DNA from 3 places in the Pseudarthrobacter sp. C1 genome. Region 1 is predicted to be linked to each of the others. Evidence: riboswitches for the same ligand, from Rfam matches in the RefSeq annotation. Region 1 holds a riboswitch; each other region holds the start of a gene.
The links. A riboswitch is a leader RNA that binds a small molecule or an ion and turns the genes downstream of it on or off. The one in region 1 is predicted to bind thiamine pyrophosphate.

Region 1 (7,182 bases):
CTACTCGTCAATGCAATCTGCGATTCCCAGGGGTCAGTACTCGTGAGCCGGCAGACGGACCACGGGATCCAGTTGATGGAGGGCTGCCCGTAAAGCCGGTGAGGGTGAAGTAAGTCGCGCTAGGTGTCGTTTTGCTGGGTCAAAACGACACTTGGCGCTACCTAGTTGGGCGGGAACGCGGTGAGCTCCGCGTGGGCACCCAGGCGCCTAGCCATGATGTCGATCGCCGGCTGGTTCTGGTCCACGCACACGAACTTCCGGTCCATCTTGGCCGCCACTGCACCCAGGGTCCCGGAGCCGGCAAAGAAGTCCAGGCACCAGTCTCCGGGCCTGCTTGAGGCGGCAACCACCCGGCGGACCAGGCCCTCGGGCTTTTGCGTCGGGTATCCGGTTTTCTCCTTGCCGGTGGGGGAGACGATGGTGTGCCACCAGACGTCGGTGGGCAGTTTCCCCAGTTCGCGCTTGGCGGGCGTCACAAGGCCCGGTGCCATGTACGGCTCACGGTCCACCTCCGCGCTGTCGAAGTGGTACTTCGCCGGGTTCTTGACGTACACCAGGATGTTGTCGTGCTTGGTGGGCCAGCGGTTCTTGGCGCGGGCTCCGTAGTCATAGGCCCAGATGATCTCGTTCAGGAAGCACTCGCGGCCAAAGATGGCATCCAGCATCACTTTGGCGTAGTGCACCTCGCGGTAGTCGAGGTGCAGGTAGAGGGTGCCGTCATCGGCCAGCAGGCGCCACGCTTCCACGAGCCGGGGCTCCAGGAAAGACCAGTAGTCGCTGAACGCGTCGTCATACCGGTGGAGCGCGCCCTTGATGGTGTCGTAGGAGCGCCCCTTGAATCCGACGCGGTCGCCGGCGCCGTCCGCATTGGCCACCATGGTGGTCTGCTGGCGCCGTTGGGCCCGGCCGGTGTTGAACGGCGGATCCACGTATATCAGTGTGAAGGCGCCGTCCGGCAGCGAGGGAAGGAAGTCCGCGTTGTCCGCGTGGACCACCAGGCTGCTGCCGTCCGGCGCCCAGACAGTGTCAGTCATGGAGGGGTTTAGGCCTCGGTGCTGCCGGGCTGCGTGGCCTTGTCGGCGCCCACTACCTCGCCGTTGCGGCGGCGGGTACGCGTGCGGGGGCGGCGGGTGCGGGAGGGCTGCTCTGCTTCGCCTGCACCGGCGTTGGCATCACCGGCAGTGACGGGAGCTGCGGCAGGCTCGGACGTACGACGGCGGCGCTCACCTGTGCGGGCAGCGGAGTCGCCGCTGCGCCCGCCTTCGCGCTTGGCGCCGCGGTCCCGGCTGTCGCGTCCCCGGCCGTCGCGGTCGCGGGAACTGCCGGCGTCGCGGCCCCCGCGGGCGTTCTTTTTGCCCGTTTCGCCCAGGTCTTCCAGGACTTCGGCGTCAACTCCGGCCAGGGTGCGCTTGTCGCGCGGGAGCCGGCCTTTGGTGCCCTCGGGAATGTCCAGGTCTTCAAAGAGGTGCGGGGAAGACGAGTAGGTCTCCACAGGCTCCGGCACGCTCAGGCCCAGGGCCTTGTTGATCAGTCCCCAGCGGGGCATGTCGTCCCAGTCCACGAAGGTGACAGCGGTGCCCTTATTGCCGGCGCGGCCGGTGCGGCCCACGCGGTGCAGGTAGATTTTTTCGTCTTCCACGCACTGGTAGTTGATGACGTGGGTGACGTCGTCGACGTCGATGCCGCGCGCGGCGACGTCGGTTGCCACCAGGACGTCCACCTTGTTGTTGCGGAAGGCCCGGAGGGCCTGCTCGCGGGCGCCCTGGCCGAGGTCGCCGTGGATGGCGGCGGCCGCGAAGCCCCGGTCCACGAGTTCCTCGGCAACCTTGGCGGCAGTGCGTTTGGTCTTTGTGAAGATGATGGTCCGGCCGCGGCCGCGGGCCTGCAGGATGCGGGCGACAACCTCGATCTTGTCCATGCTGTGCGCGCGGTAGATCAACTGGCGGATATCGCGCTTGGTGAGGCCTTCATCATCCGGATCAGCAGCACGGATGTGGGTGGGCTGGGTCATGTACCGCCGGGCCATGGCAATGACGGGGCCGGGCATGGTGGCGGAGAACAGCAGGGTCTGGCGGACCGCCGGCGTGGCCGCGATCAGGGTCTCGACGTCAGGCAGGAAGCCGAGGTCAAGCATTTCGTCGGCCTCGTCCAGGATGACGACCTTGACGTTCTTCAGGCTCAGGTGCTTCTGCTTGAAGAGGTCGATGAGGCGCCCGGGGGTACCCACCACAACCTCCACGCCGTTCTTCAGGGCTTCCACCTGGGGCTCGTAGGCCCGGCCGCCGTAGATGGTGGCGATGCGCGCGTTCCGCTTGCGGGATGCAGTCTGCAGGTCGTTGGCCACCTGCACCGCCAGTTCACGGGTGGGGACGATGACCAGTGCCTGCGGTGCACCCGGGACGGCAAGCTTTTCGTAGCCGGCGTCGTCCCGGCCCACTACCCGCTGCAGGGCGGGGATGCCGAAGCCGAGGGTCTTGCCTGTGCCGGTCTTGGCCTGGCCGATGATGTCGTGTCCGGAGAGGGCAACCGGCAGGGTCATGGCCTGGATGGGGAAGGGGTGGGTAATGCCGGCGTCGGCCAGGGACTCCACGATGTCGGCGCGGACGTTGAAGTCCGCGAAGGACTTCTCCTCAATCTCGTGCGGCTTCTCGTCGGAGATGATGGTTTCTTCGGGCTCAAGCGTTTCGGTGCCGGAGTCGTCCGTCAGAAGCTGGTGGGTATGCAATTCACTCACGTGGAGTTTCCTTATTCATTTGGGCAATGGCGCTGCCTGCTCAACGGGCCGGCCGGCAGGCCGTTCCGGAGCACGCTCAGGCGCGCAAGCAATTCCAGTGGAAGCCGATCGCGGGCTATCTTTATGCTGGCACTGGTGACCAGCGGGTGGTTCTCAAGATCGCGTAGGGGCGGGCTTGTTGGTTTCAAATCAAGGAAATCAACGACCGGGCATCCATTTCTACCTCTTCAGTCTAGCCGCAAGGGCACCGAAATCCGGCTTTTGCCCGCACTGCGGGCCGGATTTGCCACAAAACCGCCCCGGGTCACGGCGCCTTCGGCACCAGCTCGAAATGCACTTCACGGGTAGCGATGTCCGAGGACATGAGGCGCACCCGGACCTTGGTTCCGGCCTCCAGTTCACCGGCGCAGCGCGCTGTCACTGCAGGTTCGGCGATCTGGATGATCCCGGAGCCGCCGTTGCCGTTCTTGCCGTTGCCGTTTTTGCCCTTGCCGTTGCCGTTCCGGCTCATGCCGCCGTTCCCGTTCTCCTTCTGGGGCTTCGACCCTGAAATCACGATCGCGTCGAACTCCTGTCCGATGTGGTTGATCAACAGTGCCGCCTCCACCGTGTCCAGCGCCATTCGCTCCATCCGGGACGCCAGCTGGTCCGAGCCCGCCATGATCTCGGGAAGCGACGGCAGGGCGTCCCGCACCCACGCGGGCACCTCGCCGCCATTGCTCAAGGCCTCGCAGGTGACCAGCACGAAGCGGTCCACCAGGCGGCGAAGCGGGGCGGTGGTATGGGCGTACGCGGCGCCGATGGCGGACTGAACGGCGTCATCCGGGACGGTGCCGTCAAAGGCCGTATAGGCCGCCCCACGGAAGAGCATCCCTGCGGAGTGGAGGATTGCGAGCTGGCGGGGATGGGTGGGGTCCAGGCTGCGGAGGTATTCGCCGTAACTGACTTCGCCGTCCCAGGGCTTTCCGAGGGCCTCTGTCTGCAGCCGGAAATGGTTCAGGGAACGCTCGTCCGGGGCCGGCATGGTGCGCAGGATGCCCACTTTCCCGGCCAACATGAGCTGTGCGGCTGCCATGCCGGTCATCAGCGATATCTGTGCGTTCCAGTCCTCCACGGGCAGCTGCGGGGCGGCGGCGATCCGGTAGCCGCCGTCGGGAAGCTGGACAATCTCCTGGTCCGGCATGTTCAGGCTGGCACCCTCCCGGGCGCGCTCCAGCTCCACGCGCTTGAGCCCCACCTCTTTAAGGAGGCGCAGCACAGGGGAAGGGCTGCCGGCGTCCAGTTCCGCCTGGGCGCCTTTGTAGCTGAGCTTGGTGCGGCTGCGCATCCGGGCACGCCGCACGGCCACGGCCGTGACCTCCGCGTCAACGTCAAGACGGAAGTCCCACACGAACGCGGAACAGTCCTGTCCCGGCAGGAGGCTTCCCGCCCCCTCGCTGATGACTTCGGGATGCAGCGGTATGCGGCCGTCCGGCGTGTAAAAAGTCTGTCCCCGACGCCGCGTCTCAGCGTCCAGCGGGCCGCCGGGAGTAACAAACGCCGGCACGTCGGCGATGGCATAGAGAACGTGGTAGCCGTTGCCGTCCCGCTCGATGAACAGCGCCTGGTCCAGGTCGGTGGACGATGCCGGATCGATGGTAATGAATTCAACGAAAGTCAGGTCATGGGACGGCAGTTGCAATGCGGACACGGCGGCCTCGGCGTCCTTCACGGCATCATCAGGGTAGGCGCCCGGCAGCTCAAGCTCACTCCGGAGCGCGCCCAGCGCCGCTTCGAGTGCGTTGGTGTGCTCGTGGACATTGGGGGCCAGCCGATGGTGTGACACGAAAATCAGCGTAGCCCGAATTTCGTCAATAGTGCACGGAAGCGGCCCGGAGAGGAACGCCAGTTCCGGCGCGGGATTATGGGCGGGCGGCGTCCAGGGCGCTGAGGAGCGAAGCGGCGGCCGCGGCCGGATCGTCAGCCTCGGTAATGGCCCGGACCACCACGATCCGGCGTGCGCCGGCTTCCACCACCTCTTCGACGTTGGAGTGGTCGATGCCGCCAATCGCGAACCAGGGGACACCGCCGTCGGGCGTGTCCTCCTGCCCGTCCGCCCCGGCAACAGCCGTGGCGGCGTACCTCACCAGGTCAAGCCCGACGGCGGCCCGTCCGGGCTTGGTGGGTGTTGCCCAGAGCGGCCCCACGCAGAAGTAGTCCAGCGCCGAGGGGCCGGCGGCGGCAGCCAGGGCGGCGTCCACCTGCTCCGGGCTGTGGCTGGACAGGCCGATGGCCGCGTTGCCGTTCAACAGCGTCCGGGCCGCCTTGAGGGGCAGGTCCTTTTGGCCGATATGGAACACCGGGGCTCCGGACAGCACGGCGATGTCCGCCCTGTCATTCACCGCCCACAGCCGGCCGTGCCGCACCGCCGATTCCTTGAGTACGGCCAGGAGCTCCAGCTCCTCGGCGGCTTCGATGGACTTGTCCCGCAGCTGGATGATGTCCACCCCGCCCGCGAAGGCGGCATCGACGAACTGCCCGAAATCGCCCCGCTCCCGGCGCGCGTCCGTGCAGAGGTAAAGGCGTGCGGCCTGCACGCCGGAACTGCCTTCGGCGTTGAGAAAGGCGTCGGTAGCCGGGACGGGGGATGCAGCGGCAGGAGGGTGGGACACATTCATGGGTGCCAGCCTAGTTCCTCTAGACTGGGCCTCGTACTGCGGGAGCCGCGGCAGCTGTCATAAAGCGCCGGGCTGAGAGGGCGTCAGAGCCGACCGCTTGACCTGATCCGGCTAATACCGGCGTAGGGAAGGAGACACTTATGCCCAATGCGCTCGACGCCCCGTACCGGCCCGCGCCCGGCTCCGCACTGGAGGCCGACGTTGCGGTCATCGGCGGGGGAGTCATCGGCCACGGCATCGCCTGGGAGGCGAGGCGGTCCGGACATTCAGCGGTGGTAATCGATGACGCCCCCGGCTCCGGTGCCAGCTGGGCCGCGGCGGGGATGCTTGCCCCGGTGAGCGAACTGCATTACCAGGAGGAGGACCTCCTGGAGCTCATGCTGGAGGCCTCCGGGCGCTGGCCGGGTTTCGCCGCTGGCCTTGCCGCGGCTGCCGGTTCGGATCCCGGGTATCTTACGACGCCGACCCTCGCCGTGGGTGCCGACGCTGCGGACCGGCAGGCGCTGCTGGACCTGCGCGAGGTGCAGCAGGCCAATGGACTGACGGTTGAGCCCCTCACCATCCGTGAAGCCCGGCGCCGGGAGCCGCTGTTGAGCCCGGCCATTGCCTCGGCGCTGAATACACCGGCGGACCACCAGGTGGACCCCAGGCTGCTGGTCGCCTGCTTCCGCCGTGCCCTGGCCCGGCACGCCGGCGGAACCGGCGGAAGCTTCGTGGCCGGAGCCGCCGAGGGCTACGCCGTGCCGGACCGGGCAGCGGGCCTGCTCTGGCGGGACGGAGCCGTCGCCGGTGTCACGCTGGAGGGCGGAGGAACGGTGGCGGCCAGGGAGACCGTAGTGGCCAACGGACTGCACGCTGCGGCCCTGACCGGGCTGCCGGAAAAGCTGCACCTGCCGTTGCGGCCGGTCCACGGTGACATCCTTCGCCTCGCCGTCCCCGCCCACCTTCAGCCGCTGCTGACCTCCACCGTCCGCGGACTGGTCCGCGGGATCCCTGTGTACATCGTCCCCCGGCAGGACGGCACCGTGGTGATCGGGGCAACGCAGCGTGAGGACGCACTGGGGAAGGACAGCGGAACCAGCGCGGGGGCAGTGTCGGCAGGGGGCGTCTACCAGTTGCTGCGCGACGCCCAGGTCCTGGTGCCTGCGGTGGCGGAACTTGAGCTGCTGGAATGCACGGCCCGGGCCCGTCCCGGCACACCTGACAACGCCCCGCTGCTCGGGCGGGTCCCCCTGGAGGACGGCCCTTCAGGGCAAAGCCGCGTGGAGGGGCTCATCATTGCCACCGGTTTCTTCCGCCACGGCGTCCTCCTCACCCCGGCAGCGGCCGCGATATGCCGGGACCTGCTCGAAGGCAGGGAGGACCCCCGCTGGGCCCCCTTCAATCCCGGCCGCTTTTCCGGCGTCGCCGTTCGGCCTGCTGCAGCGGCCACCCTACCCAACCCCAAGGAGACAGCATGAACATCACCCTGAACGGAACCGGACATACAGTCGCCGACGGCGCGTCCATCACCGCGCTCGTCACCGAGGTCACCGGCCGCGCACTGGCCGCTGACGGCCACGCAACCGACGGCCGGAAATTGGGCGTCGCCGTTGCGCGCAACGCCCAGGTGGTGCCCCGGAGCCAGTGGTTCGCTACCGCACTCTCCGAGGGTGACGACGTCGAACTTGTCACGGCAGTACAGGGAGGCTGAACACCATGACGGAAACCCGCAGCACCCTCGACGGCACCCGGCCGGACCTTCATGATCCCCTGGTGATCGACGGCGTCGCGCTCGCGTCCCGGCTCATT
Region 2 (7,182 bases), 320 kb from region 1:
TTGCCGCTCAACAGGACGGCCGGCACTTCACGGTCACGCCACACGGACGGTTTCGTATAGACGGGATACTCCAGGAGCCCGTCGGAGTGGGATTCCTCCACAAGGGACTCGGGATTGCCCACCACGCCCGGCAGGAGGCGGCCGATGGCCTCCACCATGGCCAGGACTGCCACCTCGCCGCCGTTCAGGACGTAGTCCCCCAGGCTGACGGGACGGACGTCGAAATGCTCCCTGGACCACTCGATGACGCGTTCGTCAATGCCCTCGTAGCGTCCGCAGGCGAACGCCAGGTGCTCCTGTTCCGCCAGTTCATAGGCCAGCGCCTGGGTGAAGCGCTCCCCGGCGGGCGAGGGAACTATCAATACCGGCCGGGCCGCCCCTTCCGGGCGGTCTTCGGCAATCGAGGCCAGGGCCTGCGCCCACGGTTCGGGCTTCATGACCATGCCGGCGCCACCGCCGTAGGGGGTGTCATCCACCGTCCGGTGCCGGTCCGTGGTGAAGGAGCGGAGATCGTGGACACGCAGGTCCAGGATCCCGTCCTGCCTGGCCTTGCCGATCAGCGACAGTTCCAGCGGTGCCAGGTACTCCGGGAAGATGCTGACGACGTCGATCCGCATCTACGCTTTGCCTTCCGGCTCCGAAGGGGCTGCTTCGGCCTCCGCGTTCAGCTCGAAAAGACCCTCCGGCGGCGTCAGGAGGATGTAGCCCTCCTCGATATTGACTTCCGGAACAATCTGTTCGACGAACGGAACCAGGATCTCGCCGCCTTCCGGAGTGGTGACCATCAGCAGGTCCTGCGCGGTACCGGTGTTGAGGGCGGCAACCTTGCCCACAACGGTTGAGCCCACCCGGGCCTCCAGGCCGACGAGCTCGTGCTCGTACCAGCCCTCGTCGTCGTCCTCCTCCAGCTCCTCGGTTTCGATGAAGAGCTTGGCACCGCGGAGGGTTTCCGCTTCATTGCGGGTTTCGATCCCGTCGAAGCCCAGCAGCAGGATGTCCTTGTTCCAGCGGGCACTGTTCACGGTGAGCGGGCCCACGGCCGCCGGATCAACCGTGAACTCGGCGCCCGGGACAAACCGGTCCCCAGGGGCATCGGTCAGGACCTGGACCGTTACTTCCCCGCGGATGCCATGGGGTTTGCCGATTCGTGCCACCTGAAGCTGCATGTGTTCCTCTGTTCGGGTTGTGGTTTATCCACGGTGTTCTGGTGAAAGCACTCCGGCCCCTCCACCGCGTTGGTGGAGGGGCCGGAGCTAAAACTGATATTGCCGAGCGCTCAGCGGCGGCGGTCGGTGTCGACGACGTCGACCCGCACCGGCTCCCCGCCGGCCAGGGCTGCCACCACGGTGCGCAGTGCACGCGCCGTGCGGCCCTGGCGGCCGATCACCCGTCCGAGGTCGTCCTGGTGAACACGCACTTCGAGGGTGTCCCCGCGGCGGTTGTTCTTGGAGCTGACCTTGACGTCATCCGGGGAATCAACGATTCCGCGGACCAGGTGTTCCAGCGCTTCTGCCAGCAATCTACTCAGCCTCGGTGGTCTCTGCTTCGGCCTCGGCGGGTGCTTCGGCTGCATCAGACTTGGATGCCTTCTTGGTGATGGCTTCCGGGATGATCACGGAACCCTTTTCCGGGGCAACGAAGGCAGCCTTCTCAGACTTGGTCTTCAGGGTGCCTTCCTGGCCCGGCAGGCCCTTGAACTTCTGCCAGTCACCGGTGATCTTGAGGATCGCGGCAACCTGCTCGGACGGCTGGGCGCCGACGGACAGCCAGTACTGCGCACGCTCGGAGTTGACCTCGATGAATGAGGGCTCTTCGGTGGGGTGGTACTTGCCGATTTCTTCGATGGCACGGCCGTCACGCTTGGTGCGTGAGTCCGCGACGACGATGCGGTAGTACGGTGCGCGCATCTTGCCAAAGCGCTTAAGGCGAATCTTTACGGCCACTGTTGTGGTCACTCCTGTTTCAGAAAAGGGGGTGAACCCGGCTTTCTGCACCCGTGGGGCGGGCCATACTTGCGGGCTCGAAGGACAGGATCCTGACGCGGAGAGAGGGGCCACGCAGATCGAGTACCTGTTTATTGTGCCAGATCAGCGTTCGGATTTCGACTTGACACGTCCTGGCGCGGCCCCGCCGCGCCCGGACAGACGGGGCAGGAACGGCTCAGGCGGACCAGACGTAGAGGCCGGCGCGCTCCGAGTCGGCGATTCCGCTGGCCATTTCAGCGAGCTGCCGCACGTAGGTGCGCGCCTGGGCGGCATCGAAGGGCATGTCATCCTGCGCCGCCCACTGCTCAGCGACGTCGTCGAGGACGTCGCCCTCCCCTTCGGTTTCATAGGAGAGCAGGTCGGCCAGGGCACGCACCATCGCGGGCGGAACCGCAAGGAGCGAATCGCTCGCCACGTCCACCATGGTCAGCTCATAGTCTGCCCCGCCGGCATGGACGGCGGTGCCGGCCAGGTCGCCCAGCTGTTCCACTTCAAAGTCGCTGATTCCCGGGATCCGGACCGCGTCGCCGGCAGGGGCGCTGCCGCCCTTGTCCAGGATGCCGCCGCGCTTCAGTGCGGCGTCGTGGGTGGCAACAAAGATTTCGGTGAAGCCCATGGGAAGTGCCCTCATTCCGTTGACGGTGCGGCCCGCCGGGATGCAGCGCGCGCTGCCCGGCAGTTCGGTTTCAGCCTAGTACAGGGACCGCCGGAGTTTTCCGGCAACGCCGGTCGGCGGCCCAACCACCGCAGGGTTCGCAACCTTTGCCCGGGGGGCGCCGGTCAGCGGACTGCCACCCGGATCCTGTTGCGCCACGGATCCTCGAACCGGAGTTCGGCTCCGGTGTGGTGGGCGGCAACACCGGCAACCTTGAGGCGGTCGGCGAGGGCGCCGACGTCGTCCCCCGACGGCACTTCGATGAGGACCTCACCCAGGCCGAGGGTGTCCTTGCGCGGCCCCGCGCCGCGGCTGTTCCATACGTTCATTGCCATGTGGTGGTGGTAGCGGCCCGCCGAGACGAACAGGGCCTGGCCGTGCCAGCCTGCGGTCTTTTCGAAGCCGAGGGTCCCCACGTAGAAGTCGCGGGCGGTCTGGACGTCGCCCACCTGGAGGTGCACATGGCCCACGCCCGCAACGGTTCCCCGCTGGCGTTCCAGGGACTCCTCAGTGAGGTGCTGCTCCAAATAGCGCTGCGGCGGAAGGGCCAGGCTGTCCATCACCACGTCAGTGCCGTTCCAGGACCAACTGCTGCGCGGCCGGTCCCAGTAGAGTTCGATCCCGTTGCCTTCGGGGTCGGTGAAGTAGAAGGCCTCGCTGACAAGGTGGTCTGCGCTGCCGGTGAAGGAACGGGGTTCAAACTGCGCGGCCGTGGCGATGGTCGCGGCCAGGTCTGCCTGGTTCTCGAACAGGAGCGCGGTGTGGAAGAGGCCGGCCTCTCCCCGGCCCGGAAGCGTCAGGCCCGGAGCGGGAGCCAGGTGCACCAGCGGTTTCTGCAGCCGGCCGAGGTAGAGCCCGCCGTCCTGCTCCGCGACGACCTCCAGGCCGAGGGCCCGCTGGTAGTAATCGGTCATGACCTTCATGTCGCCCACCTTGAGCATCACGGTGCCCATGGCGAGGTCGGCAGGAAGGAGATCCTGGCGGGCGGCTGCGTCGGTCATTTGAAGGCTCCTTGTATTGGAGGCCGTCCCGTCGGCGGCCTGTCACATATTAAAATTACTTGAAGCTTCAATTTATTCCAAGTGGCGGCCTCAAATAACTCAGCGGATGATGCGGCCGCCCAGCACCACGTGTTCCAGCGCCCTGATCGTTTCCGGGGTGGTCCGCGGGTCTTCGCGGCACACCACGACGTCGGCCCGCGCGCCTTCCTCCAGGTTGTCCGCTCCCAGCCACGTGCGGGCTGCCCAGCAGGCGGCATCCAGGGCCGCAGGCATGGGCAGGCCGGCCCCGTGCAGGGCGAGGATCTCATCTGCGATCCTCCCGTGGCGGACCACGCTGCCTGCGTCCGTCCCGGCAAAGATGCGTACGCCGGCGGAATGGGCCTCCGCCACCCGTTCCAGCCTGCGTTCCCACAGGGCACGCATGTGGGCGGCGTAGCGCGGAAACTTGGCGTCTGCCTGCTCCGCTATGTCAGGAAAGGTAGCGATGTTGATGAGCGTGGGCACGATCGGCACGCCCTGCTCCACGAACCGGGGCAGGTGGCGGGGCAGCAGCCCCGTGGCGTGCTCAATGCAGTCAATGCCGGCGTCCAGCATCTGGTCCAGGGTGTCCTCGGCGAAGCAATGCGCCGTGACCCGGGCACCTTCATCATGGGCAGCCTGGACAGCGTCACGGACGACGGCGGCAGGAAAGGAGGGCGCGAGGTCGCCGGCGCTCCGGTCGATCCAGTCGCCCACCAGTTTGACCCAGCCGTCGCCGTCGCGTGCTTGCTTCCGCACGGCCTCCACGAGCCCGTCGGGTTCGACCTCCGCCGCAAAGCCGCGCAGGTAGCGGCGCGTGCGGGCCACATGCCGTCCTGCACGGATCAGCACCGGAAAGTCCCGGCCGCCCTGCATCCAGCGGGTATCGGCAGGTGAGCCGGCGTCGCGGACCAGCAGGGTTCCGGCGTTGAGGTCAGCCAGCGCCTGTTCCCGTGCAAGGGCGGGTTCGACCGGGCCGGCGGGGCCCAGTCCGATGTGGCAGTGGGCGTCAGCGAATCCCGGCAGCACCCAGCCGTCGAGCTCCCGCGCCGGAAGGGCAGTTGGCCGGCTGAACGTGAGGCTGCCGTCCACCGACCAGAGTCCATGGCGTACCCGGTCCGGTGCGGTCAGGACGGGTCCGCGAAAGTGAATGATGTCTGCCATCGGGCTTCCTTTCGATGCCCGGTCAGGCTAGCACCCGCAAATGTGACACCGCCCTTCCGGGGGCGTGTGGTAGCTTACATCTTGACCACACGGGTGCCCCTGCAGGGGCTGAGATCGGGCTGACGCAGCCTGCGACCGTTGAACCTGTCCGGGTAATGCCGGCGAAGGAAGTGAGTATTCCTTGAGTACACAAAATGCACAGCTGAACCCTGCCCAAGACCGTCCGGCCATGGGAGCAGCCGGCAACCAGCCAACGGTGACCCAGTCCCTGAAATCCCATTCACTGGCCTACCTTGAGGATGCCGGCACGGGGATCAGGGTCCCGGTGACGGAGATTGCGCTGGAACCTTCCCCGAACGGGACGCCGAACAGGCCGTTCCGGACCTACCGGACGGCAGGACCTGGCAGCGACCCCGTCATCGGCCTCCCTCCCTTCCGGACGGACTGGATCGAAGCACGCGGAGACACCGAGGCGTACAGCGGCAGGGAACGGAACCTGCTCGACGACGGCCGCTCGGCTGTCCGCCGCGGCGCCGCCAGCGCCGAGTGGAAGGGAGCGCGCCCGGTGCCCCGCCGCGCCGTCGACGGCAGGACCGTGACGCAGATGCACTACGCGCGGCAGGGCGTGATCACCCCGGAGATGCGCTTTGTGGCGCTGCGCGAGAACTGCGATGTTGAACTGGTCCGCAGCGAGCTGGCCGCGGGCCGCGCCATCATCCCCAGCAACATCAACCACCCCGAGTCCGAGCCGATGATTATCGGCAAGGCCTTCCTGGTGAAAATCAACGCCAACATCGGCAACTCGGCCGTTACCAGTTCCATCGCGGAGGAGGTGGACAAACTGCAGTGGGCAACGCAGTGGGGCGCCGACACCGTCATGGACCTTTCCACCGGCGATGACATCCACACCACCCGCGAATGGATCCTCCGCAACTCCCCCGTCCCCATCGGCACCGTCCCCATCTACCAGGCCCTCGAGAAGGTCAACGGGGAAGCCAATGCCCTTACCTGGGAGATCTTCCGCGACACCGTCATTGAACAGTGCGAGCAGGGTGTGGACTACATGACCATCCACGCCGGCGTCCTGCTGCGTTACGTGCCCCTGACAGCCAACCGGGTGACAGGCATCGTATCCCGCGGCGGTTCGATCATGGCAGGCTGGTGCCTGGCCCACCACCAGGAGAACTTCCTCTACACGCACTTCGATGAGCTGTGCGAAATCTTCGCGAAGTACGACGTCGCCTTCTCCCTGGGTGACGGGCTGCGGCCAGGGGCGACGGCGGATGCCAACGACGCTGCCCAGTTCGCCGAACTGGACACACTGGCTGAGCTGACGGCGCGCGCCTGGGAATTCGACGTGCAGGTGATGGTGGAAGGTCCGGGGCACATCCCGTTCCACCTGGTCCGCGAGAACGTAGAGCGCCAGCAGGAGCTGTGCAAGGGTGCGCCGTTCTACACACTCGGGCCCCTGGTTACCGACGTTGCACCGGGCTACGACCACATCACCTCGGCCATCGGTGCCACGGAGATCGCACGTTACGGCACTGCCATGCTCTGCTATGTCACCCCGAAGGAACACCTGGGGCTGCCCAACAAGGACGACGTCAAGACCGGGGTGATCACCTACAAGATCGCCGCACACGCGGCAGACCTTGCCAAGGGCCACCCGGGGGCGCACGAGCGCGATGATGCGCTGTCCAAGGCACGCTTCGAATTCCGCTGGCGCGACCAGTTCGCGCTGTCCCTGGACCCGGTCACGGCGGAAGCCTTCCATGATGAGACCCTGCCCGCAGAACCTGCCAAGACCGCGCACTTCTGTTCCATGTGCGGTCCCAAGTTCTGCTCCATGAGGATCAGCCAGGACATCCGGGACGAATTTGGCTCGGCGGAGTCGCAGGCGGCCCTGGCGGCGGCCGCGGGGATGAAGGGGAAAAGCGAGGAATTCCGGGCGGCCGGCGGCAAGGTGTACCTGCCGGAGCCCCGTGTTGCCGCCGGAAGCTAGGGCGTCAGGAGGCGCGTGCCCGGACCCGGCTGGCATCGCCGATGAACGAGCGGATGATGCGGTCCCCCTCTACTGAATCCTGGGGCCGGTGCCCTCCCGCCGCAGTGCGGTGGAGGGCGCCGGTCTCCCGGAGGTAGCCCGCGATCTCTTCGTAGAGCGGCTCCCAGCCGCCCGTGAGGACGAGCGTAGGCACGCCCGGCACGATGTGCAGCGGAGCTTCCCACGACGGCACCTGCAGCCGGAGCCGCCGCGCGGACCGCTTCTCTTCCACGGTGACCGGGTGCTGCAGGTCCGTGGCGTAGACCCGGCGCACGAATTCCCGCTGGAAGTCCTCGTCGCCGAGTTGGTGCCGGACGT
Region 3 (7,182 bases), on a different contig from region 1:
AGTGACGCCCTGATCGCCGAAACAGACGTTGCGGCAGGCACCGCGGGCGCAGATTCCGTGCAGGCAGGGGCCAGCGCCGCCGAATCCGGCGCGAACGCAGTAAACACAGTGCCGGTTACCGACGCCGCTGAGGCGAAGGCACCCGTCCGCCGGAGCCGCTCCAGGAAGAAGGTTGACCCGGCTGAGCCGCTTCCGGCCTTCGCTGAGGAGGCAGCCGCCCCTGCCGCTACCGGCGACGACGCCGGCGCGCAGGCTGCGTCGGCCGGCGCGCCTTCTGAAGCCGCCGCGGAGGACGTAAAACCCGTCCGACGCCGGCGGGTTGCCACCCGCAAGACCTCCGCCCCGGCGGTGGAGGCTGCGGCTGCGCAGGCAGAGAGTGCGCCCGCCGAAGCTGCACCCGCCGAAGCCGCACCTGCCGCGGAAGCTGCAGCCGTCGCTGACCCGGCAGTCGCCGCAGCTGAAGCCGAAGCGGCCGCACCGGAACCTGCGGTCCTGCCTTCCGCAGCCGGGCAGGACAACGGCACTCCCGTGCAGGGCCCGCCCGCCGCCGAGGCAGCCGCCCAGGGCGAGGCTGCCGCGGAACCCGTAGCCGCCCCTGCCGCTTCCACCGCCCCGGCAAGCCCTTTCGGCTCCCTCTTTTTGGAGCCAGGTTCCGCCACTTCCGTCCTGTTCCAGGCCCCGGATCTCAGCGCTGTTGTCCGGCCCGCGCCGGCCGCCACGGAAGAAGCTGAAGAAGAGGACACCGAGGACGACTCGGACGATGCCGGTAACCGCAGGAGGCGCCGAGGCCGCGGCCGCCGCGGCCGCAGCAGGACTGGCGAGCGTGACGGCGAAGACGCCGAAGGCTCCGATGCCGAGACCGATGCTGCCGATGACGCCGACGAGGAAGCCGCCGGGCAGGCCGACGAAGGCGTGACGTCCCGCCGTCGGCGCCGCCGCCGCCGTGGCGACCAGGACCTTGAACTGACGGGCGGGGGAGACGACGATCCCCCCAACACGGTGACCCGCGTCCGCGCCCCGCGCCCCGTGGGAGAACCCGCGGTCAGCAACCGGGTCACCAGCGTCAAGGGCTCCACCCGCCTGGAGGCCAAGAAGCAGCGCCGCCGCGAATCGCGCGACACGGGCCGCCGCCGCACCGTCATCACCGAAGCCGAGTTCCTGGCCCGCCGGGAGTCCGTGGACCGCCAGATGATCGTGCGCCAGCGCGATGACAGAATCCAGATTGCCGTCCTGGAAGACGGCGTCCTGGCCGAGCACTTTGTCTCCAAGACCCAGCAGGATTCCCTGATCGGCAACGTCTACCTGGGCAAGGTCCAGAACGTGCTGCCGTCCATGGAAGCAGCCTTCGTGGACATCGGACGCGGCCGCAACGCCGTCCTGTACGCTGGCGAAGTCAACTGGGAGGCCGTGAACCTCGAGGGCAAGCAGCGCCGCATTGAAAACGCGCTCAAGTCCGGCGACACCGTCCTGGTGCAGGTCACCAAGGACCCCGTGGGCCACAAGGGCGCGCGCCTGACCAGCCAGATCTCACTGCCGGGCCGCTACCTGGTCTTCGTTCCCGGCGGTTCCATGACCGGCATCTCCCGCAAGCTGCCCGACGTCGAACGCAACCGCCTCAAGCGGATCCTCAAGGACCGCCTCCCCGAGCAGGCCGGCGTTATTGTCCGGACCGCTGCGGAAGGCGCCTCCGAGGAAGAGCTGACCCACGACATCAACCGGCTGCGGGCCCAGTGGGAAGGCATCGAAAGCCAGTCGAAGTCCACCAAGATCCTTGCTCCGGAACTGCTGTACGGCGAACCGGACCTGACCATCAAGGTGGTCCGCGACGTCTTCAACGAGGACTTCTCCAAGCTGATCGTCTCCGGCGAGGAAGCCTGGGACACCATTGAGGCCTACGTCACCTACGTTGCTCCCGATCTGGTGGGGCGCCTCGAGAAGTGGACCAAGGACCAGGACATCTTCAGCGCATGGCGGATCGACGAACAGATCCACAAGGCACTGGAGCGGAAGGTCTTCCTGCCCTCCGGCGGCTCGCTGGTGATCGACCGCACCGAGGCCATGACTGTTGTGGATGTCAACACCGGCAAATTCACCGGCAGCGGCGGCAACCTTGAAGAGACGGTCACCAAGAACAACCTGGAAGCTGCGGAGGAAGTGGTACGCCAGCTCCGCCTGCGCGATATCGGCGGCATTATCGTCATCGACTTCATCGACATGGTCCTGGAATCGAACCGCGACCTCGTCCTCCGTCGGATGGTGGAGTGCCTGGGACGCGACCGCACCAAGCACCAGGTTGCCGAAGTCACGTCCCTTGGCCTGGTGCAGATGACCCGCAAGCGGATGGGCACCGGGCTGCTTGAAGTGTTTGGCGAGCAGTGCGAGGCCTGCGCCGGCCGCGGCGTGGTGACCCACGATGACCCCGTGGAGCACCGCCGGGCCAATATCGTGGCGGCCGAACACCACGTTCAGCGCTCGGACGCCCGCCCGGACGTCCGGAATGAAAGCCACCGCGCTGAGGCCCAGCGCGGGGACAGCAGCCAGCCCGGCGTCCGTCCTGACCGGAAGCGCCGCCGTGGCCGCGGCGGCCAGCAGGTGGACGCTGCTCCTGCAGCCGCCCTCCACGTGCACACGGTCCACCCCGACCCCACGGACGCCGAGCGGCACGCGAAGGCCGAAGCCACCAGGCTTGCCCTTGCCAATATTGCTGCGGCAGCACACGCCGCCCACCTGCACGACGATGAGGTAGCCGCGGCCCGGCAGGCTCCGCAGGTCCAGCCGGCGGAACCTGAGAAGCACGACGGCGACGCCTCCCGGCCTGCCGCCGTCCTCACCTTTGGCGGGGAGAAGGTTGCCCTGCCGTTCGTGGAGCACGCGGAGGAGCAGCAGCCGAAGCCGGCCCTGACGCTGGACCGGCTCGCCGAAGCCTTCGCCCACCTCGGTGAGCCTGCCCCTGCCGCGGAAGCCGCAGCCGGTCAGCCCGAACGGCGGGCGCCGGAAAAGGAGCAGCGGGAACCGGAGCAGGTCCGGGCACCGCAGCACGTCCAGGCACCGCAGGCGGAGTCGCCGCAGGTCCGGCCTGAGCCGCTGCAGGCTGCCCATGCGCTGCGCGAAAAGGACTATTCCGACCACACCCTGGAACAGTCCCGCCCGCGCCGGGCGCGCCGCAACCGCAGCGCCAGCCGCGCCCAGGGTGCGGCCAACGAGACCTCCGTCGAGCAGCACGAGAATGTCCCCGCCGCGGCGGCAGGGCATTCACACTCTGCAAAGGCGCCGGAAGCTGACCAGGCAGGTGCCCCTGCGCCAGGCAACGCCAAGCCTGCCGCGGAGCCCATCATCCTGGGTGTCGGGGTTCCCGCTTCGGAACTCTAGGCCACGGCACGCGACACGCTGGATGCCCGGCCGCCCACCACGTGTGGACGGCCGGGCATCCGGCATTTAAGGCCGCACCAGTCGCACTGCGTCACCTTCGCCCTGCGTACCGCAAAAAAGCTAGGCTGGTGAACCGACACGGGGTGCCGCGCACAGAGCCGGCTGAGATCCACACCCGTTGAACCTGTCCGGCTAGCACCGGCGAAGGGATGTCTCTTGTCTTCAACTCTCGAATTGCCCGCTGCCACCCCTCAGGGCGCCCCTGCCCCTGCAGCACAGTCCGGCCAGCGGCGGAACGTGCCCCGGGTCCTCTCGATCGCGGGCTCGGATCCGTCCGGCGGAGCCGGCGTCCAGGCGGACCTGAAAAGCATCGCGGCCCACGGCGGCTACGGAATGGCCGCCATCACTGCCCTCACCGCACAGAACACCCGCGGCGTACGAGGCGTCCACGTTCCCCCTGCTGCCTTCCTCACCCGGCAACTTGACGCGCTCAGTGAGGACATCAGCATCGACGCCGTGAAAATCGGGATGCTGGGTGATGTCGCGGTGATCGAAGCTGTCCGGGCGTGGCTCGAAAAAGTCCGTCCCGGCGTCGTGGTTTTGGACCCTGTCATGGTGGCCACCAGCGGTGACCGGCTCCTGCAGGAATCCGCCGAAGCCGCACTTCGCGAACTGCTGCCGCTGGCGCACCTCATCACGCCCAACCTGGCTGAACTTGCCATGCTCGTGGGCGGGAACGTGCAGGAGAGCTGGGAAGGCGCCCTGGAACAGGGCCGCGAGCTCTCTTCCGCCACCGGGGCGACGGTGCTTGTGAAGGGCGGACACCTGGCCGGGGACGAATGCCCCGACGCCCTTGTCAACACTGCAGGCACGCCTGGCCAGGACGTGGTGGTGGTCCCGGGCAAGCGGGTGGCAACGCTGAACAGCCACGGCACCGGTTGTTCACTGTCATCAGCCATGGCCACAGTCCAGGTGCGGCTGGGGGACTGGGAGGCAGCCCTCCGGGAGGTCAAGCCCTGGCTGTCCGGCGCGCTGGAGGCCTCGGAGTCGCTGGAGGTGGGTACGGGCAACGGACCAGTCCACCACTTCCACCACCTTCAGCCGGAGCCTGCTGAAGGCAGCTTCGCGGCGCGGCTGTGGGCTGAAGCGGAGGAGCACCTGGAAGCCATCTATTCCCTGGCGTTTATCCGGGACCTGGCCTCCGGCGACCTGGCCGAGAAACAGTTTGGCTACTACCTGGCCCAGGACGCCATCTACCTCAACGGTTATTCACGGGTGCTCGCGCGGACAAGTGCCCTGGCCCCCACCGAGGCAGAGCAACTCTTCTGGGCACGTTCCGCCGCGCAATGCCTGGAGGTCGAGTCTGAACTGCACCGCTCCTGGCTCAGTACCCGGACCGTTGAGCCGCAGCTGGGACCCGTAACCAAGTCCTACGTGGACCACCTGGTGGCGGCATCGGCGTCGGGCAGTTATGCCGTGCTGGCGGCAGCCGTCCTGCCCTGCTTCTGGCTGTACGCGGAGGTGGGCAAAACGCTCCACGCACAGTTCGTGGCTGCCGGGGAGCCGGCGGGCCATCCCTACGCGGAGTGGCTGCGCACATACGCGGATGAGGACTTCGCCGCGGCCACCCGCAGGGCGGTTGCCATTGTGGACAGTGCGGGGCGCACCGCTCCGGCGCATGAGAAGGATGCCATGGCCACGGCATTCAGGCAGTCCTGCCGCCTGGAAGTTGAATTTTTCGACGCGCCGCGCCTTCATTCCTGACGTCCGGACGGCCGCCGCGCCGGTACTATGGTGGGGCACCCCCCGGCCAAGGAAATGTGTTGTGGTACCTATCACAGACAACCCGCCGGAACCAGCCTCATTTGCGGCCGAAGCCAAAACTAGCGTATTCTAGATCTTCGGTGCTTACGCCAACACTTGGGTTATGACCCCACGGCGTTGAGGCACAGCGAGAGCCCAACCAATTATGGAACCGGGTTCCGCACGCAAATTTGTAATAAACGTCGAGAGAAGTGAGTTCCCAAGTGGTGTACGCGATTGTCCGCGCAGGCGGCCGCCAAGAGAAGGTTTCCGTTGGAGACTTCGTTACCCTGAACCGCGTCGCCGGTGGAGCTGGCAGCACCATTCAGCTGCCCGCACTGCTCCTGGTTGATGGTGACAAGGTCACCTCCGCCGCTGCTGACCTGGCCAAGGTAACTGTTACGGCTGAGATCCTCCAGGACCTCCGTGGTCCTAAGATTGTGATCCAGAAGTTCAAGAACAAGACCGGTTACAAGAAGCGCCAGGGTCACCGCCAGGAACTGACCAAGGTCAAGATCACTGGTATCAAGTAACCTTCCGTTACTGTTCAGGTTTTTCAGCAGATTCCCCAGAATTTAGAGGCAGGCATTTCAGATGGCACATAAAAAGGGCGCGAGCTCCACTCGCAACGGTCGTGACTCCAACGCACAGTACCTCGGCGTCAAGCGCTTCGGCGGCCAGGTAGTTTCCGCAGGCGAGATCATCGTCCGCCAGCGCGGCACCCACTTCCACCCGGGCGCCGGCGTTGGCCGCGGCGGCGACGACACCCTGTTCGCCCTGACCCCGGGCGCCGTTGAATTCGGCACCCGCCGCGGTCGTCGCGTCGTCAACATCGTTGCTGCTGCAGCTGCAGAGTAACAACCAGTTCTGAAGCGGTGGAGCGGGCCATGTGGTCCGCTCCACTGTTCTTTTAACCGCATTACAATCGTCTTGGCGCCCTTGGGTGTCCAGGAAACAGCACTGAGGAGATCCACGTGGCCAGCTTTGTAGACCGGGTAGTACTGCACGTATCCGGCGGTACCGGCGGCCACGGGTGCGTCTCCGTCCACCGTGAGAAGTTCAAGCCGCTGGGTGGTCCCGACGGCGGCAACGGCGGCAACGGCGGCGACGTGATCCTTCGCGTGGACCACCAGACCACGACGCTCCTTGACTACCACCACGCGCCCCACCGCCACGCCACCAACGGCGGCCCGGGCATGGGGGACTGGCGCGGCGGAAAGAACGGCGAGACGCTCATCCTGCCCGTTCCGGACGGCACGGTGGTCAAGTCCAAGGACGGCACCGTCCTCGCCGACCTCGTGGGCGAAGGCACCGAGTACGTGGCTGCGGCGGGCGGCATCGGCGGCCTGGGCAACGCCGCGCTCTCTTCGCAGAAGCGCCGCGCTCCCGGCTTTGCCCTCCTCGGCATCGAAGGCGAGTCCAGCGACATTGTGCTGGAACTGAAGTCAATTGCGGATATTGCCCTGGTGGGTTTCCCGTCCGCCGGCAAGTCCAGCCTTATCGCCGCCATGTCCGCGGCGCGGCCCAAGATCGCCGACTACCCGTTCACCACCCTGATTCCCAACCTGGGCGTAGTGCAGGCCGGGGATGTCCGCTTCACCATTGCAGACGTACCGGGGCTGATTGAAGGCGCCAGTGAGGGCAAGGGCCTCGGACACCACTTCCTCCGCCATGTGGAGCGGTGTGCGGCGCTGGTCCATGTCCTGGACTGCGGAACGCTGGAGGCTGACCGGGACCCCCTCTCGGACCTGGCCGTTATCGAGGCCGAACTCGAAAAGTACGCCGTGGACATGAGCTACGCGGGCCAGGACGGTGAAGTGGTTCCGCTGAACCACCGCCCCCGCCTGGTGGCACTGAACAAGGTGGACCTGCCGGACGGCAAGGACATGGCCGAGTTCGTCCGCCCCGAACTGGAATCCCGCGGCTACCGGGTCTTTGAAATCTCGGCAACTAGCCACGAGGGCCTCCGCCAGCTGGGCTTTGCCATGGCCGAAATCGTCCAGGCGGCCC

Region 2: another riboswitch for thiamine pyrophosphate. It lies ahead of thiC (phosphomethylpyrimidine synthase ThiC); the one in region 1 lies ahead of thiO (glycine oxidase ThiO).
Region 3: another riboswitch for thiamine pyrophosphate. It lies ahead of thiD (bifunctional hydroxymethylpyrimidine kinase/phosphomethylpyrimidine kinase); the one in region 1 lies ahead of thiO (glycine oxidase ThiO).

The regions. Positions count from the first base shown of each region.
Region 1 is NZ_JAYESK010000002.1:332,731-339,912, reverse strand. Features, by position in the region: gene U7114_RS04200 (hypothetical protein) at 1-93, shown strand, start outside; gene U7114_RS04195 (DNA-methyltransferase) at 162-1,034, opposite strand; gene U7114_RS04190 (DEAD/DEAH box helicase) at 1,043-2,734, opposite strand; gene U7114_RS04185 (RNB domain-containing ribonuclease) at 3,039-4,559, opposite strand; gene thiE (thiamine phosphate synthase) at 4,636-5,391, opposite strand; TPP riboswitch at 5,420-5,537, shown strand; gene thiO (glycine oxidase ThiO) at 5,532-6,851, shown strand; gene thiS (sulfur carrier protein ThiS) at 6,848-7,084, shown strand; gene U7114_RS04165 (thiazole synthase) at 7,090-7,182, shown strand, end outside.
Region 2 is NZ_JAYESK010000002.1:15,423-22,604, forward strand. Features, by position in the region: gene trmD (tRNA (guanosine(37)-N1)-methyltransferase TrmD) at 1-617, opposite strand, end outside; gene rimM (ribosome maturation factor RimM) at 618-1,166, opposite strand; gene U7114_RS02770 (RNA-binding protein) at 1,277-1,519, opposite strand; gene rpsP (30S ribosomal protein S16) at 1,521-1,943, opposite strand; gene U7114_RS02780 (hypothetical protein) at 2,161-2,601, opposite strand; gene U7114_RS02785 (VOC family protein) at 2,766-3,641, opposite strand; gene U7114_RS02790 (amidohydrolase family protein) at 3,741-4,823, opposite strand; TPP riboswitch at 4,903-5,010, shown strand; gene thiC (phosphomethylpyrimidine synthase ThiC) at 5,005-6,825, shown strand; gene U7114_RS02800 (alpha/beta fold hydrolase) at 6,830-7,182, opposite strand, start outside.
Region 3 is NZ_JAYESK010000004.1:60,957-68,138, forward strand. Features, by position in the region: gene U7114_RS07930 (Rne/Rng family ribonuclease) at 1-3,369, shown strand, start outside; TPP riboswitch at 3,499-3,596, shown strand; gene thiD (bifunctional hydroxymethylpyrimidine kinase/phosphomethylpyrimidine kinase) at 3,586-5,133, shown strand; gene rplU (50S ribosomal protein L21) at 5,397-5,705, shown strand; gene rpmA (50S ribosomal protein L27) at 5,767-6,030, shown strand; gene obgE (GTPase ObgE) at 6,147-7,182, shown strand, end outside.